One region of the Actinoplanes sp. NPDC023801 genome, then DNA from elsewhere that is predicted to be linked to it. Evidence: riboswitches for the same ligand, from Rfam matches in the RefSeq annotation. Region 1 holds a riboswitch; each other region holds the start of a gene.

Region 1 (4,300 bases):
CACGGCGGTGCCCCTGACCAACGGCGCGTCCGGCACGTTGTGGTCGGAGCGGGTCGAGGTCACCGATCCGGCCGTGAAGGTGCTGGCCGCCTACGCCGACGGCGGCGCTGCCGTCACCCGCCGCTCGGTGGGTGACGGCTCCGCGGCGTACGTCTCGACCCGGTTGGGGCCGCAAGGCCTGGGGTTGATCCTGGAGGACCTGCTCACGCCGGCCGGTGTCGTCAGCGAACTGCCGGCCGGCCTGCGCGGAAGGGTGGAGCTCGCGATCCGCGGCCCGGTCCGCTTCCTGATCAACCGCACCGACGAGCCGGTCGGCCTCTCCGAGCTGCCCGGTGCCCCGCCCGCGCTGCCGGGCCGCGGTGTCGTGGTCGTGCCCGCTCCCTGACGTCGCCGCCGGATTCCCGCTCCTGCACCGTCGAGCCGGTCAGGCGCCGAGATCGCGCAGTCCCTGTTCCCATCGTTCGCGCCGCTCGTCGGCGGACTGCTCCCACCACGGCGTGCCGCGTTCCCCGAGTGCCACTTTGGCGGCCTGCACCCGGGCCCGGGCGGGCGCCGGGTCCCGCCCGGCGCGCAGTGCCGCACCGACGTCGCGGCGGGCCGCCATCAGCGCCTTGCGCAGGCGGGCGGCCGGTTCGTCGGGTATCTCCGGGTCGGTGGCGCGCCACCGACGCCCGTTGATCACCACGTAGCGCCCGTCGTCGGTGGTCTCCATACGGACGGACCCTACGGCCGGAATTCCCGGACGACGTCGTCGCCGTCCCGCGCGACCTCGGCGAAACCGGCCTTCGTGGCGACCGCGGCCGAGGCGGCGTTGGCCGGATGGTGCCGGATGACGACGCGCTCGATGCCGGGCAGGGTCAGCGCGACGCGGGTCAGCACCCGCACGGCGGCGGTCGTAAGGCCGCGGCCGGTCCACGGGGTGCGCAGCCAGTAGCCGATCTCCAGCGCGCCCGGGCCGGGACGGGTCATCAGGCCGATCGAGCCGATCAGGTCACCGACCGAGGTGAAGATCGCGTAGTTGAACTCGGTGCCCTCCGCCCAGCTCGTCACCGAACGCTCGGTGTAGGACCGCGCCTCGGCAAGTCCGTAGTCGCCGGCCGCGAACGGCAGGAACGGCCGCAGTTCGGGTGCCGACTCCTGGACAGCCGCGGCGAGTTCGCCGGACCACTCCGGTTCCCAGCGCTTGAGGACGAGCTCACCGGCATTGATCATCTCGGGTGGTTCCATGATCGGCATTCTGCCCGCGGGTCAGGTGGCGGGCACGTCTATATCCGAGGTTAGGGATGCGTATCCGGCTGCGGCCAGATCCGCGCACGGCTGCCGGACACGAAAATTCTCCTCATGATGATTCCTCCACCGCCGGGCACCCCTTACCACCGGCTGGCCCGCACCGCCGGGCACCGCTGGTGGCGCACCGTGCTGGGCACCCTGTTCATCGTCCTCGGCGGATTCCTGGTGATGGTGGTCGGCTACGGGGTCTACACCGTCGCGGCGGAGATCGCCGGGCGCCCCGACGGGCCGGACGGCATGCCCGGTTTCGGCCCGCTGCCCGACCTGACCCTCGGATTCCTGTTGATCGCCGTGTTCCTGCCGTTCGCGCTCCTCGCGGCCCGCTGGATCCAGGAGCGGCCGGCCGGGACCCTGTCGTCGGTGGCGGGCCGGATCCGCTGGCGCTGGCTGATGATCTGCCTGCCGGTCGCCGCGGTCGCCATCGTGGTCTTCATCGCGGGCGGCACCGCGTTGTCGGTGATCACCGGTGGTGAGGATGCCGGACTGGACGATCCGCTCGCCGGCTGGGGCCCGTTCCTGATCTCGATGGCCGTCCTGCTCGTGGTCGTTCCCTTCCAGGCGGCGGCCGAGGAGTACGTGTGCCGCGGCTGGCTGCTGCAGGGGATCGGCGCGTGGTTGCGCAGCCCGTGGCTCCCGATCGTGGTGCAGGCGACGGTGTTCGCGGCCCTGCACGGGTGGGGCACTCCGTGGGGCTTCGCCGACCTGGTCGTCTTCGGCGTGGTGACCGGCTGGCTGACCGTCCGTACCGGCGGCCTGGAGGCGGCGATCGCGCTGCATGTGATGAACAACCTGATCGGCAGCGTGCTGTCGGCCGCTTTCGGTGACCTCTCTCTGGACGAGACGGCGGCCGACATGCCGTGGCAGGCGGTCGTCGTGGACGCACCGGTCCTGATCGGCTTCGCCGCCGTGATCCTCTGGCTGGCCCGCCGCCGCGATCTGCTCACCGCCACCCCGATCATTGCCCCGCTGAATACCCATTATTCAGATCAGAACGGAATAACCCCCGTTTCCGGCATTTCAGGGCGCTAACAAGATCAAAGCGGGCAAATACTGAGAAGAACGTCACTATCCGGGGTCCTTCGCTTGGTTACCCGCCCATCGACGTGGTTACCGTCGGGCCGTCCCGCGACGCGGGCACTGTGGACGGACCGCCGAATCCTGCCGCCGCCCACAGACGCAATCGGACGGCAGGAGCGGGGGACCCAATCTCCACGGCGCGAGTGTGACGCGCCTCGGGGTCAAGCCGTGTGAACGGCCGGGCCATTTCCAGCCCGAACCCGACAGCTCACCTCGCAGGCGTGGAGGAAATCCATGTCTCGGATCGGTAGTGGACGAGTGCGCCTCGCCCTGGTTCTGGCCACGGCCTCGGTAACCGGAGCAGGCATCCTGCTCGCCCCCGCAAGCCCCGCCCAGGCGGCCCGCCAGGTCAACTGGGACGTCGTCGCCAAGTGCGAGTCGGGCGGCCGCTGGCACATCAACACCGGCAACGGGTACTACGGCGGCCTGCAGTTCAGCCGCAGCACGTGGAAGTCCAACGGCGGCGGCAGATACGCGCCCACCGCCGACAAGGCCACCAAGGCCGAGCAGATCGCCATCGCGAACAAGCTCTACGCCAAGCGTGGCCTGAAGCCGTGGCCGACCTGCGGGAAGAAGGCCGGGGTCTACAAGAGGACGAGCACCGCGGCCAAGAAGAAGGCCACCCCGTCCAAGGCCAGTGGCCGGACCTACGTGATCCGCTCCGGGGACACCCTCGCCGGCATCGCCAGGAAGTACAAGGTCAAGGGCGGCTGGCGTACGCTCTACGCGCTGAACTCCGACCGTCTCAAGAGCCCCGGCCTGATCTTCGCGGGCCAGCGCATCCGCCTCTGACTCCGGTCCTGATCGCCGGGTGATCGGTATGCTCGCCGACCGATCCGGCCAGACCCCAGCGCGGTATCCCGGACGGGAAGACGGCGCTGAGTTCTGGCCGGACGGTGGGCGGGCGCCGTCTCAGGCCGCTGTGGAGGGAGCGCCGGCGGATGCGGGTACCGCGGCGCCAGGCCCCCGCCGCAGGACGAGGACGCTGACCAGCAGGGCGGCGGCCAGCAGACCCGCCGACGTGGTGAAGGCGAGCCGGTAGCCCCCGGTCAGGGCCGCGGCCGAGGAGTGGCCCGCTGCCAGCAGGTTCTCGGTGCGGGAGGCGGCCAGTGTGGACAGCACCGCGACGCCGATCGCCATGCCGACCTGCTGTGTGGTGCTGAACAGCCCGGAAGCGAGGCCGGCGTCGCTCTCCCGGGCGCCGGACATGCCGAGCGTCGCGAGCGCCGGCAGCACCAGGCCGCCGCCGGAGATCAGCAGCATCACCGGGAGCAGGTCGGTGACGTACCCGGCCCGCACCGGGATGCGGCTGAGCAGCACCATCGCGGCGATGAGCAGCGTCAGGCCGGTGAGCAGAACGGTCCGGGCGCCGAACCGGGCACTCAGCCGGGCCGACACGAACAGCGAGACCGTGCCGATGCCGACCGCGGCCGGGAGCATCGCGAGGCCGGTCTCGAGGGCGCCGTAGCCGAGCACCTTCTGCATGTGCAGGGCCACCAGAACCTGGAACGCGAACATGGCCGACAGCGACAGCATCTGGGCGATGTTGGCGCCGGCCACGTTACGGGAGCGCAGGATGCGCAGCGGCATCAGCGGCTGCGCGGCGGTCGCCTGACGGGCCACGAATCCGGCGAGCAGGGCCAGCGACACCGCGCCGAGGCCGAGGGTGTGCGCCGCCGTCCAGCCGTACTGCTCGACCTTGACGATCGTGTAGATCCCGAGCATCAACCCGGACGTGACCAGTGCCGCGCCGATCACATCGGCGCCTCCGGACAGCCCGGCTCCGCGGTCGCGAGGCAGGGCGCGCAGCGCCAGGGCGATGGTGGCGACCCCGATCGGCACGTTGATGAAGAAGATCCACGGCCAGCTGAGCAGATCGGTGAGCACGCCGCCGAGGACCTGCCCGATCGACGCCCCGGCGGCGCCGGTGAAG
Region 2 (4,300 bases), on a different contig from region 1:
ACGACTACCTGGGCGAGGCCGCCCTGATGGACCTGCACGACCTGCACCAGAACGCCCGGGACGGCGTCCACGTGGCGTCCCTGGCCGGTACCTGGATCTCGCTGGTCGCCGGCCTCGGTGGCATGCGTGACTTCAACGGTCAGCTGAGCTTCGCCCCGCGCCTGCCCAGCCGCATCAACAACCTGGAGTTCTCGCTGCTCTGGCGCGGCCTGCGGCTGCGCGTGAACGTGACCTCCGACGAGGTCACGTACTCGCTGCGCAACGGTGGCGGCCAGGCCCGCCTCACCCTGCTGCATCACGGCAAGGAGCTGGAGGTGACCCAGGTACGCCCGGTGACCATGCCGATCCCGGCCGGGGTGCCGGCCGGCCCGGCACCGGCTCAGCCGCACGGGCGGGCGCCGGTGCGTCGCGCGGTGCACTGAGCACGGACGAAAGAAGGCCCGCCCCCTTCCCGGGGGCGGGCCTTCTCGCTGTCTGCCGTTAAAGCATGGAGACGTGTACGTGGTCAGTGTGCGCACTGGCCCCGTGGTAGTCGCTCCAGCCGTTGGCCGGGAACCAGATCTTCCGATTCCAGATCACGTAGTAGATGCCGAGCCGGTCGCCGTTACGAACCAGGAACGCCATCAAGTCGTTGCCGTACTTGAATTCCTTGTCCGTGTCGTAGCTGGAGAAGCCGCTCTTCTGAAGGGACCAGTCGCAGGCCCGGCCCTTCGGGTGTTCGTAGGGGCCACCGGGCCGGTAGCAACCGACGAACATGTTGAAGCCGGCCTTCTTGGTCTCCTTGTACATGTGCAGGGTGCGCTTGGTCACACAGCCGCCGGTGGTGGGGTCCTTCTCGGTGCAGCCCTCGGAGGAGAAGCCGCCGCTGGAGTTGCGCGGCGCCGGAGCCGCGTCCGGCGAGTCGGCAACCACGAAGCCCTTGGTGACACCCTTGCCACCGACCAGCGCGAACGCGTCCGCGGCCTGGTCCTTCTGCTTCTTCATCAGCGCGGCGTCCTGCTGCTGCTGCTTGACCTCGGCATCGAGACGCTTCTTGCTCTCAGTGATGGTCCGGACGGCCTGGTTGAGTTCGTTCAACTTGGCGTCGTGCAGCCGGTTGATCTCCTCGAGCGAGACCGCCTTCTCCATGAAGTTGGTCGACGAGTTCGATTTCAGCAGGTAGCTGACGGTGCTGAGATTGCCCGTCATGTACTGCTGCTTGGCGATCTGATCGACCTCAGGGATCAGCGCGTTGCGCCGGGCCTCGGCCTGCTTGATCTGATTGGCCAGCTGCGTCTGCGTCTTCGTGGACTTCTCCACGGCCGCCTTGGCAGCGACATATCGCCGGTTTGTGGATTCGATCACATCGGAGAGAAGCGCGTCGTCATCCTGCTCCTGCTCTTGAGCAGTGGTCGAGGAACCGCCGGGCTCGGCCGAGGCCGGAGACGAGGGCGCCATGAGCATCACGGCAGCCGCCAGCGGTGCCAGGGCAAGAATCAGCCACCGGCGGGGACTTGCGGTCATCAACAGTTCCTTCCGTGTCACCGCCGACCGAGTTAGCTGACGGGTTCGGGACGGAAGCAATCCCTACCGCAAACTGCGGATACACCCCAGTGACCTGGTTCCCCGGCTCGCCTTTCGGCGATTGGGCGGCGGCCTGCCGGCAACTCGGGGGCGGTGCCGTCCTGGCAGGACCGGCGGTCAGCTTACCCGAGATATCGCCGTGGATCAGACCCGAGGAACGGCGAAAAGTGTTACCGATCAACGACTTTCCGTAATTCTGTCACCGTTCGTGTCGGGGTCATTGCCAGCTGTGCGAGAACTGTCGATCTGTCGATCGAGTAGGTATGGTCGGTGCGGTTCCCGTATGGGTGCCGCCGCCTAATCGCCGTAAATGGCGAGCCGGGGATCCAATGATGTGACTTATTCGCGACGGTGCGGACGCCGTCACCGACCCGCCGGGAGCGAAGCTCGGGGCAGGTCGTGAACAAGCCGCATTCCCGGGGTGAATCCGCGCACAGCGGTAGGGATTTCCTTCGTCCCGAACCCGTCAGCTAACCCGGCCGGCGGCCGACGGAAGGAAATGCCTGTGCAGCAGAACACTGCGCGGCGATTAGCGGCGTTGCTGGCGCTGCTCGTCGCCGCGTGCGGACTGGCCGTTGCCCCGACGCCGGCCACCGCGGCCCCCCGGTTGTTCGCCGCCCCCGGCGACTCAGGTGACGACGGTGAGGGCGGATCCGCCTCCCTGATCGACAAGCTCGAGAAGGCCTCCAAGGGCTTCGTCGAGGCCAAGGCCAAGCTGAAGACGTCCAAGGAGCAGCAGGCCAAGCTGACCGCCGAGCTCAAGCGGCTGGACGCCGCCCTGGGCCCGCAGCAGCAGGCGCTGGACGAGATGGCGGCCCAGGCGTACGCCACCGGCCGGGCCGGCCCGATGGCCGCTCTGATCAACTCCAGCAGCCCCGAGGGCTTCCTGGACAAGGCCGAGACACTGGCCGTCGTCGCGGCCGACCAGAACCGCGCGATCCAGGATCTGAAGACCACCCGGGAAACCCAGCAGAAGGCCAAGAGCGCGATCGACATCGCCATCAAGGACCAGCAGAAGCAGGTCACCGTGATGGCGAAGCAGAAGCAGCAGGCCGAGGCCGCGCTGAAGGCCGCGAACCAGGGTGACGACGCCGGTTCATCGTCCGACGGCGGCGGCAGCGCCGACGCGGCGCCGGGCCCGGGGGGCGGCGGTTGCAGCGAGACCGACCCGACCGGGACGGGCGGCTGCGTCACCCCGACCCTCCTGCACGCCTACAAGGAGGCCCGTGCCGACGGGTTCACCCGGTTCACCAAGTGCTGGCGCACCCAGAACAGCGGTGAGCACCCCAAGGGCCGGGCCTGCGACTTCTCGTCCGAGAAGGGCACGTTCGGCGGGGATGCCACCGGAGCCGACAAGACGTACGGCGATCGGCTGGCGAACTACTTCATCAACAACGCCGACGATCTCAACGTGCTCTACGTGATCTGGTACCGCCGGATCTGGCTGCCGAGCAGTGGCTGGAAGTCGTACAGCGGGGCGGGCGGCGACCCGTCCAGCGACCACACCAACCACGTGCATCTGTCGGTCAACTAGCAGCGCACACGAATGGCGCGCACCGCTGACCCAGCGGGGCGCGCCATTCGTATGAGGTCGCCTACCGGCGGGAGAAGGCCTCGTACTCCTTCATCACATCGGCGGTCGGGCCGTCGGCGCGGATCTCGCCGGCCTCCAGCCAGATGCACCGCTCACAGGTGTCCCGGATCGACTGCTCGCTGTGGCTGACCAGGAAGACCGTGCCGGCCTCGCGGCGAAGCTGGCGGACCCGCTCCTCGCTGCGCTTGCGGAACTTGGCGTCACCGGTGGCCAGCGCCTCGTCGATCAGCAGCACGTCGTGCTTCTTCGCGGCGGCGATGGAGAACCGCAGGCGGGCCGACATGCCGGACGAGTAGGTCCGCATCGGCAGGGTGGAGAAGTCGCCCTTGTCGTTGATGCCGGAGAACTCGATGATCTCGTCCTTGCGGGCCTTCACCTCGGCCGGCGTCATACCCATCGCGAGGCAGCCCAGCTCGACGTTGCGGTCACCGGGCAGCTCGTTCATCAGGGCCGCGTTGACGCCCAGCAGCGAGGGCTGCCCGGCCGCGTAGATCGCGCCACGGGACACCGGCAGGAGCCCGGCCACCGCCCGCAGCAGCGTCGACTTGCCCGAGCCGTTGGTGCCGATCAGGCCGATCGCCTCGCCCTTGTAGGCGACGAAGCTGACGCCCTTGACCGCGTGCACCTCGCGGATGTTCGCGTTCTTGCCGCGGGTGGCGAGACGCTTGAAGCTGGCGACCGGGCTGGTGCTGCCCGCCCCGGCCTGGTGGATCTTGTAGATGATGTGGGCGTCGTCGGCGACGACGGTGGGGACGCGCTCGTTGTCAGCCACGGCCGTAACCCTTCTCTCCGCGCCAGAAGTAGACGTAACCGCCGATGCCGACGACAGCCGCCCAGAGCGTCGCCTGGATCCACAGCACGGCTGGAGGGTTGGCCAGGGGTGCGCCCTCGAGCAGCGCGTGGCGCATCAGCTCGATGAAGATCAGCATCGGGTTCGCCTCGACCACCTGGAGCTGCCAGCCGGACAGCACGTTCCGGAACATGGTCACCGGGTAGAGCACGGCCGAGCCGTACAGCCAGAACCGCATGATGAACGGGACCAGCTGGCGGATGTCGCGGAACTTGGAGCCGTAGCGCGCCATGAACAGGCCCAGGCCGGTGTTGAAGACCGACTGCAGGAGCAGGGCCGGCAGGACGAGCAGC
Region 3 (4,300 bases), on a different contig from region 1:
GCGGAAGAACTCGGTCACGTCGGCGGTGTAGAGGCCGGGCACCTCCAGGGCCGCGAAGTGGCCACCACGGGGGTACTCGGTCCAGCGGGTGATCGTCTCGCGCTGCTCGGCCAGCGGGCGGATCGACTGGACGATGTCACGGGGAAGAACCGCGACGGCCAGCGGGACCGGGCAGGCCGGGAGCGGTCCGCCGAGGCCGCTCTCCTTGATCAGACGTGCGGCCGAGCCGGCGGTACGGAACAGCCAGTGATGGGCGATGTTCGCGACGATGCGGTCGTCGGGGACCGGTGTGGCCGGGTCGGCCCAGGTGTCGAACTTCTCGGCCATGAAGGCGAGCAGTCCGGCCGGTGAGTCGTTGAGGGCGTACGCGGGGGTCTGCGGGGTCGCGGCGAACAGGATCTGGTGCGGGTGCCGGTTGGCGGCCAGCCGCATGGTCCGGGCGAGACGGTCCTGATCCTCGGGTCCGAGCCCGTCCGGGGAGCCGGGTGTCGGCAGGTAGTTGACGTGCACGCCGATGACCCGCTCGGGAGCGACCGTGGCGAGCAGCCGGGAGATGCCGGAGCCCCAGTCGCCGCCCTGGGCGCCGTAGCGCCGGTATCCGAGCCGGGACATCAGTTCGGCCCAGGCCTCGGCCACCCGCTGGATTGCCCAGCGGCCGCCGGTCGGGCCGGAGAGCCCGAAGCCGGGGATTGCCGGGGCCACCACGTGGAAGTACTCGGTGAGCGGTCCGAGCACGTCGAGGAACTCCACCGTGGAGCCGGGCCAGCCGTGGGTGAGCAGCAGGGGCAGGGCGTTCGGGTCGGCGGACCGGGCGTGGAAGAAGTGGACGCGGTCACCGCCGATCTCGGTGACCTGCTGCGGTACGGCGTTGAGCGCGGCCTCGTGGGCGCGCCAGTCGAACTCGAGCCAATGCCCGGCGAGTGCGCGCACCCGGGCCACGGTGATGCCGTACTCCTCGGGCGCTTCTTCGGGCCATCGGGTACGGGTGAGGCGCGCGGCCAGGTCGTCGAGGTCGGCTTGCGGGACGTGCACCCGAAAATCGTTCATACGGCTAACGTTAGTCCGACTAACGTTAGCCCGTCGAATGATATCGTCGTCACGTGGATCACCTGCCGAGCTGGCTGCTCTCCCAGACCGCCGTGCACGCGCACCGGCTCGTCGCCGGCGGTTTCGCGGCCGCCGGGGCGAAGGGCTGTCACTACCGGCTGCTGGCGTCGCTGATCACGGACGGCCCGGCCAGTCAGGCAGCGCTCGGGCGGCGCACCGGGATCCACCTGAGCGACCTCGTCGGAGCCCTGAACGAACTGGAGTCGGCCGGTTTCGTGGAGCGGGCACCGGATCCGGCGGACCGGCGGCGCAACGTGGTCGTGGTCACCGCCGCCGGGCAGGAGCGCGGGGCCGAGCTGAGCGGACGGGCGGATGCGATCCAGGACGAGCTGCTGGCGCCGCTCTCGGCGGGCGAACGGGAACAGCTCACCGGCTTGCTGCGCAGGCTGTTGGAGCACCACAGCCGGTGACGGATCGCTCAAGCTCGGCGGTCGCGTGTCCCGCCGGGGCGGACCGCCCGGCTCGCGGGCGCGGGCCGGTTACCTTCGTGGCCCGTACGAAATGTGGCCCGTACGAAATGAAGAAAGGCCGCCGTCCGAGGACGGCGACCTTTCCGCATGGGGTTTCTAGGCCGGGCGTCGATAGCCCGCGATAGGTCCCCGGTCGATGGTGGCCATCCGCACGTGGTCGCCCGTGCGCGGCGCGTGCACCACCTTGCCGCCGCCGATGTAGAGGGCGACATGGTGCACATCGGAGTAGTAGAAGACCAGGTCGCCCGGCTTCAGCTCGCTCCGGCTCACCGCCCTGGTGGAGCCCCACTGATCCTTCGTGTAGTGCTCGAGGTGCACGCCGACCGCACCCCAGGCCTCCTGCGTCAGGCCCGAGCAGTCGTAGGTGTTCGGGCCGTTCGAGCCGAAGACGTAGGGCTTGCCGATCAGGTCGCACGCCTTCTGGGCGGCGCGGCCGCCCTTGTCGTTCGTGTACGCGACCGGGCAGGGGCCGGTGCGCAGCTCCCCGTCGCTCGCGTCGACATCGCCGTAGGCGTCGAGACGGAGCTTCTGGAGCTTGGTGATCTCCTTCTCGATCGCCGTCCTCTTGGTCGCGAGGTCGGTGTCCCGGACCTCGATCTCGGACTCCAGCTTGTCGACGGTCGCCTTGTCGGCGGCGTACTTGTCGCGAAGCTTGGCGACCTCGGCGATCGAGGCCTTCCGGTTGGCGGACAGCTGATCGAGAAGCGTCAGCTTGTCCACGAAGCCGGTCGGCGAACCGGTCAGGATCATCGCGTTCATGGTGCCCGGCGGGCCCTGCATGTAGGCGTCGACCGCGAGACCCTTCACCTGGACCATCGCCTTGTCCACCTGGGCCTGCAGCGGGGCGAGGGTCTTCGCCAGGTCCTTCTGCTGCTTGCGCAGCTTGACCAGCTTGGCGTGGGTGCCGTTGTAGTCCTCGATGACGGGCTCGAGCTCGTTCCACTCCTTGTCGATCTTTTTCTCGATCTCCGCGGGGGAAGGCTCGGCATGGGCGACGGCCGGTCCCGTGACCAGGATGCCGGCCGCGGCCGCCGCGCACAGCACGATGCGCACGAGGCCGGCGCGACGCGCGCCAATCCGTTTCACGCTGGTGCGTCTTCCTTTCTTCCCGTTCAGCCGCCGACCGGGTTAGCTGACGGGTTCGGGCGGGAAGTCTGCCCGGCCGCGTCGCCGCGGCTTCACCCCAGGTGCTCGGTTCCCCGGCTCGCGATCAGGCGATGGCGCGATTAGGCGGTGGCTCGCCAGATCGGCCGGGTGACCGATGGGGGGCTGGTCGAACCGGGGACCACCGTACTCGGATCAAGGCGGCAAATGAAGGTCGCACACCCCGGCGAACTGTACGCACGGTTAAGTTCACGCTGGGTGGTCTAAAACGGCCAGCTGTCCATGGCCCGCGCCAGCCAGGGCACCACCACGATCACGGTGGGTAACACCAGCAGACCCGCCGCCCCGGCCGCGGCCGCCACCGTGAGGACCGCCGAACTCCGCTCCGGGCCGTCCAGCCGGGCCAGCCGGCGACGCCGGGATTCACCCTCGGGGTCGGCGGTCACCTCCTCCGCCAGGGGGACGGCGTCGGCCAGGCGGGCCAGCGCGGTACGCAGCGGCGCCGTCCCCGCCCGGCGCCGGGCGGCGTCGTCGGCGACCATCTCGAGCAGCAGGTGCACGGCGTCCAGCGGCGCCTTCGACCGCAGCGGTCCCGGCACCGCCCGGTAGAACGCGGTGAACGACTCCATCACCAGCTCGTGGTGGTGCCGCAGGTGGGCGCGTTCGTGGGCGAGGACCGCGTCCACCTGCTCCCGGTCGAGCACGCGCAGGACCCCGTCGCTGAGCACCACCCGCGGGTGCCGGCCGGGCACGCAGTAGGCAAGCGGCAGCGGGCCGTCGAGCACCCGTACCTCCTCGCCGCCCAGGTCGTCGTGGCGTTCCACCCGGTCGAGCAGGTCGACGAGCATCCGGTGCCGGGCGCGCCGGGCCCGCGCGCGGTGGCTGACCCGGCCCAGCGAGATCAGCAGCCGGATCACGATGACGGCGGCCACCGCGAGGGAGAACAGCAGGGCCGCGACCACCTCGGGATGACGGGCTCCGGCCTCGCGGGACATCTCCTCGGGCGCGGCCAGCACCACGCCGAGCGCGCAGAGCACGGCGGTGAGCGTGAGCGACTGCCAGAGCAGGATCGCGGCGACCGGCGCCCGGTCGGTCCACCGGGCGTTCGCCAGCAGTCTCGGCGCGGCCAGGGAGAGCGTCAGCCCGAGGGCACCGAGCAGGAGGGCGGTCACCGCTCGATGTTACGGGCGGCCTTCTCCATCGCGGCCCGCAGCGCCTCCGGGGGCAACTGCCCCATGAAGTACGCGAGAGCGGCGTCCCGGTCGGGGGTGGCGCTGAGCGCGTCGAGCATCACCCCGGCGGTCATCTCCTCGCGGGTCTGCGCCGGGGCGTACCGGTAGGCGCGGTCGGCGCGCTGCTGGGTGACCAGGCCCTTCTTGGCGAGCCGGTCGAGCACGGTCATCACGGTCGTGTACGCCAGGTCACGGTCCCGGCTGAGCAGCTCGTGCACCTGCCGGACGGTGAGCGGTTCGCCCGCGTCCCACAACTTCGTCATGACCTCGCGTTCGAGATCGTTCCTCGCCATGTGACCCACTCTACTTCACCGTGTCGTACTACGCGTCGTAGTATCTACTACGAAACGTCGTAGAGGGGCTGCCATGGACGTGCTCGACCTCACC
Region 4 (4,300 bases), on a different contig from region 1:
CCGCCTCGACGTCGAACGGGGAGGGCATCAGCGTCCAGCGGGCGATGTCCGGCTCGTCGAGCAGCGCGACCAGGTCGTCGAGATCTTCCCCACGCCATTCCCGCAGCACGACGCCGGGGCCCGCCAGCCTCAGCGGGTAGGGCAGCGGGCTGATGGTCACCTTTCCAATCGTGCCGGTAAGACCGGCTTTGGTGCTAGTGGCGACCGGCCGGAAAGCCTGCACGATTCCTTACCGTCAACCGGTCGGATCACGGACACCCTTTCGGGCGGCAAAATCGCACCATGTCGGCACCGATGGGCGCGGACGAGCACTGGGCCCGGCGCCGCGTTCAGCGGCCCGAAGCATTGGCACGTCTTCCACGTGGTGGCCCGGGCTAGATCCGCTGGGCGGTGATCTCCAGTCCGGCGGCGCGCAGCCGGTCGACGAGTGCGTCGCCGATGCCGGTCGCCGGAGTGAGCACGCCACCGCCGATCTTCGGCAGCCGATCGCGGTCGAACACCAGCGCCAGAGCGGATTCGCCGAGCATGACGGCCGTCGCGGCGTACCCCGGATCGCCCTTGGCCTTGACCCGCGCCCGGTAGCGTGCCCCGGTTGTCGTCGTCGTGACGATGTCCATGGTGAAGTGTCCGTTGCGCTGGACGTCCTCGCTCGGCCCGGCGCCCGGTGCCGGCAGGACACGATCCAGGACGAACCGCAGCGGCGGCACCGCGAAGCCGACGACCAGGGCGCTCAGTGCGGTCTTGAGGGCCGCGGCGGCGAACGCGTTCTTGACCCGCATCACCTCGCGATAGCGGAACCGGCGGCCGTACGCCCAGCCGCGCAGCGCGTTGCTGCGCCGGACGACCCGGGTGTTGTAGGACGCCATCACGAACGGCGCGAGGTGGCCGCGGAGACCGGGGTCCACATCCGAGGCCGGCATGCTGGGCATGTCCGGCTGGCGGCCGAGGTCCGGCTCGGACCCGCGGTCGGGGCTGAGCGAGTACGGGCTGGCACCGATCCGCCGCAGCCGGGAGTCCTTCTTCATCACGTCGACCTGGTGGCGCATCGAGTCGATGGTGCCGCCGCTGAAACCGCCGCGCAGGTGGGTGACGACCAGTGTGGTGTCGGTGAGTTCGCCTTCGCCGTCCGCCGCCACCTGCGCATGCAGGACGTGCACTCCGATGTCGGACGGAATCGAGTCGAAGCCGCAGGAGTGCACGATCCGGGCTCCGGTGCGCCGGGCGGTCTCATGGTTCTCGTCGATGCTGTCCCGTGCGAAGAGCACCTCACCGGTGAGGTCCACGTAGTCGGTGCCGGTTTCGGCGCAGACGCGGGCCAGCAGCTTGCCGTACTTCGCGTACGGCCCGACGGTGGTCACCACCACGCGGGTGCGGGCGGCCATCGTGGTCAGCGCCTGCTCGTCGTCCGCGTCGGCGATCACGACGGGCAGGTTCAGTCCCAGACGCTCGAGTTTCTCCGCGGATCGACCGGCCAATGCGATCCGGGTGCCCTCCGGCGCGTGTCCGGTGAGGTGCCGCGCCACGAGCGCGCCGACGAAACCCGAGGCGCCGTAAACGATCACGTCAAATTCCTGCGGTTGATCGTCCGTGCCGGATGATTCGCTCGCGAGCTCGCTCATGGCTGCCGATTGTGCACCCTCGGTGGAGGGTTGGGAACCCGGTGCGCCGCGCCGAAACCAGCGCAATATCCACACAAAGGAAGATCAAAGCCGCTAATTTGTGACTTACAACTCCATTGCCGCGTCTCGCGTTACCTCGGAGCGCGGCAAGTCGCAGCCCGCGAGAAGGCGGGCACCGTGGCCGGAAACGCCGAGTCCAGCCGTCGGCCACGGTTCAACGAAACCCAGGCATGGAGCGGGGGACCCAAGAGTTCCTCGGCGCTACGGCGCCTCGGGGTGAAGCCGCCGACGGCGGCCGGGCACCTCTGCCCGAACCCGACAGCTGACCTCGTAGGCGTGGAGGAAAAGCTCATGGTTCAGATTCGTCAGCAGCTCCACCGCGCGGTCGGCCTGATGGCCGCGAGCCTCGCCGGAAGTGTGGCCCTGGCCGGGCCCGCCGAACCGGCGGCTGCCTCGATCAACTGGGATGCCATCGCACGATGCGAGTCCGGGGGCAACTGGAGCATCAACACCGGGAACGGCTACTACGGGGGACTGCAGTTCAGCCGGAGCACGTGGCGGGCCTACGGCGGTACGAGGTACGCGAGCACCGCGAACCGGGCCACCAGGTCCGAACAGATCCAGATCGCCGAACGGGTGCTGCGCGGTCAGGGACTGGGAGCGTGGCCGCACTGCGGCCGGCGCAACGCGTTCAAGGCGGCGTCCCGCGGCAGTGTGCGGTCGGTGTCGTCGAACCGGACGACAAGGGCCTCCGGCGGCACCTACGTCGTCCGGCGTGGCGACACGCTGGCCCGGATCGCGGCGCGGCACGACGTCCGGGGTGGGTGGCGAGCCCTTTACCGGACGAACGCGCACGTCCTGCACAGCCCGCACCACCTGCGGGTGGGGCAGCGCTTGAAGCTTTAGAAGTGCAGAAGTGGGCCCGGCGCGATTTGAACGCGCGACCTACCGCTTAGGAGGCGGTTGCTCTATCCACTGAGCTACGAGCCCGACGTTGCTGAGGGTACCAGCAGCCGGGGCCCGGATCGGCGCGGCCGACCCGGGCCCCGGCAAGAACCGGCGGTTGATCAGGCGAGGTCGAAACGGTCCAGGTTCGCGACCTTGACCCGCGCCTTGACGAAGTCGGTGACCAGCTTCTCCTTGGCGTCGTCGCTGCCGTGGACCTCGGCCTGCGCGCGCAGCACCGAGTTCGACCCGAAGATCAGGTCGGCCCGGGTGGCGGTCCACCTGACCTCACTGGTCCGGCGGTCACGGCCCTCGAAGGTCTCACCGTCGGGGTCGGTCGCCGACCAGGTGATGCCGAGGTCGAGCAGGTTGACGAAGAAGTCGTTGGTCAGCACGCCCGGGGTGCCGGTGAAGACGCCGTGCGGGCCGGTGCCGTGGGTCTTGCCGAAGGTGTGGCCGCCGGCGATGAGCGCCACGGTCTCCTCGTCGTTCATGCCCATCCGGCCGAACGTGTCACGGATGTCCCGGTGCGAAGCGCTGCTCGCCGGAGCCTCCGCCGCCGCGGCCGTCGAAGGTCCGGTAGGTGCCGGCGCTGTGCCACGCCATCCGGATCATGAGCGGCCGTAGTGGCCGAAGTCGGCGGGCCACCAGTCCTGCGAGTCGGAGTCCTCCGGGTAGCGAGCGATCAGCCGGCGTGAAGTCTGCACTGCTTTTCTGGAATGAGTAAAGAAAACGAGACGCCGGTGATCGTGGCCACGCGATGGATACCGCCGGGTTGCCTCCGGGTCGTTATCGTGGCTGCCGGATCAGTGCTGCCATCGACGGGGGTTACACAACGTGCGGGTGTTGGTGGCAGATGACGAGCGGATCCTCGCCGACACCGTGGCGGACGGGCTACGGCAGTTCGCGATGGCGGTCGACGTCGTCTACGACGGTGACAGTGCGTTACAGCGCATGAGCGTCAATCGGTACGACGTGGCGATCCTGGACCGCGACATGCCGGGCGTCACCGGCGACGAGGTGTGCACCCGGGCCGTCGACTCGGGCACCGCGACGCGCCTGCTCCTGCTGACCGCCGCCGCCGGGATCCGCGACCGGGTCGAAGGGCTCGGCCTCGGCGCCGACGACTACCTGACCAAGCCGTTCGCGTTCGCCGAGCTGGTGGCCCGGGTGCAGGCGCTGGCCCGGCGTTCGGCGGCGCCGCTGAAACCGGTGCTGGAACAGGACGGGGTGCTGCTCGACACGACCCGGCACTTCGCCTCACGGGACGGGCTGACCCTCAACCTCACGCCGAAGGAGTTCGCCGTGCTCCGGGTGCTCCTGCGCGCCGGCGGACAGGTCGTCAGCGCCGAGGAACTGCTCGAACAGGCCTGGGACGAGAACGCCGACCCGTTCACCAACTCGGTCCGCGTCACGATCATGACGTTGCGCAAGAAGCTCGGCGAGCCGCCGGTCATCCACACCGTGCCGCGCGTGGGTTACCGGCTGGGACGGTGACGGGTGCTCGCCCCGAGCCGGCGGGCCATGGTCGTCTGCGCGACCGCCTTCCTGGCCGGCGTCACGGCGCCGGGCCTCCTGGAGGTGCTGCTGCGCCGGCTGCGGACCGCCGGAGCGGTGGTGTGCGGACCGGGCCCCGAACGCTCCGCGGTCTGCGAGGCGGTCGCCCGGCACGACGGCTGGCAGATCATGGCGGCGCTCGTGGTGACCTTCCTGGCCCTGCTCGTGGTGGCCCGGAC

What was found. A riboswitch is a leader RNA that binds a small molecule or an ion and turns the genes downstream of it on or off. The one in region 1 is predicted to bind cyclic di-AMP.
Region 2: another riboswitch for cyclic di-AMP. It lies ahead of AB0G04_RS21550 (hypothetical protein); the one in region 1 lies ahead of AB0G04_RS38495 (transglycosylase family protein).
Region 3: another riboswitch for cyclic di-AMP. It lies ahead of AB0G04_RS12615 (NlpC/P60 family protein); the one in region 1 lies ahead of AB0G04_RS38495 (transglycosylase family protein).
Region 4: another riboswitch for cyclic di-AMP. It lies ahead of AB0G04_RS17830 (transglycosylase family protein); the one in region 1 lies ahead of AB0G04_RS38495 (transglycosylase family protein).

The regions. Positions count from the first base shown of each region.
Region 1 covers NZ_JBFAAI010000035.1:46,176-50,475, reverse strand. The annotation lists gene AB0G04_RS38515 (beta-galactosidase) at 1-385, shown strand, start outside; gene AB0G04_RS38510 (hypothetical protein) at 425-712, opposite strand; gene AB0G04_RS38505 (GNAT family N-acetyltransferase) at 724-1,227, opposite strand; gene AB0G04_RS38500 (CPBP family intramembrane glutamic endopeptidase) at 1,342-2,319, shown strand; cyclic di-AMP (ydaO/yuaA leader) riboswitch at 2,430-2,604, shown strand; gene AB0G04_RS38495 (transglycosylase family protein) at 2,602-3,159, shown strand; gene AB0G04_RS38490 (MFS transporter) at 3,280-4,300, opposite strand, start outside.
Region 2 covers NZ_JBFAAI010000011.1:220,438-224,737, forward strand. The annotation lists gene AB0G04_RS21540 (glycoside hydrolase family 65 protein) at 1-422, shown strand, start outside; gene AB0G04_RS21545 (hypothetical protein) at 481-1,503, opposite strand; cyclic di-AMP (ydaO/yuaA leader) riboswitch at 1,508-1,641, opposite strand; cyclic di-AMP (ydaO/yuaA leader) riboswitch at 1,848-2,064, shown strand; gene AB0G04_RS21550 (hypothetical protein) at 2,063-3,097, shown strand; gene AB0G04_RS21555 (ABC transporter ATP-binding protein) at 3,159-3,929, opposite strand; gene AB0G04_RS21560 (ABC transporter permease) at 3,922-4,300, opposite strand, start outside.
Region 3 covers NZ_JBFAAI010000005.1:150,498-154,797, forward strand. The annotation lists gene AB0G04_RS12605 (epoxide hydrolase family protein) at 1-1,047, opposite strand, end outside; gene AB0G04_RS12610 (MarR family winged helix-turn-helix transcriptional regulator) at 1,101-1,517, shown strand; gene AB0G04_RS12615 (NlpC/P60 family protein) at 1,674-2,663, opposite strand; cyclic di-AMP (ydaO/yuaA leader) riboswitch at 2,680-2,804, opposite strand; gene AB0G04_RS12620 (M56 family metallopeptidase) at 2,945-3,853, opposite strand; gene AB0G04_RS12625 (BlaI/MecI/CopY family transcriptional regulator) at 3,850-4,206, opposite strand; gene AB0G04_RS12630 (cytochrome ubiquinol oxidase subunit I) at 4,280-4,300, shown strand, end outside.
Region 4 covers NZ_JBFAAI010000008.1:257,448-261,747, reverse strand. The annotation lists gene AB0G04_RS17840 (GNAT family N-acetyltransferase) at 1-160, opposite strand, end outside; gene AB0G04_RS17835 (saccharopine dehydrogenase NADP-binding domain-containing protein) at 375-1,562, opposite strand; cyclic di-AMP (ydaO/yuaA leader) riboswitch at 1,798-1,971, shown strand; gene AB0G04_RS17830 (transglycosylase family protein) at 1,971-2,525, shown strand; tRNA gene AB0G04_RS17825 (tRNA-Arg) at 2,537-2,609, opposite strand; gene AB0G04_RS17820 (peroxidase family protein) at 2,687-3,085, opposite strand; gene AB0G04_RS17815 (response regulator transcription factor) at 3,402-4,061, shown strand; gene AB0G04_RS17810 (ATP-binding protein) at 4,065-4,300, shown strand, end outside.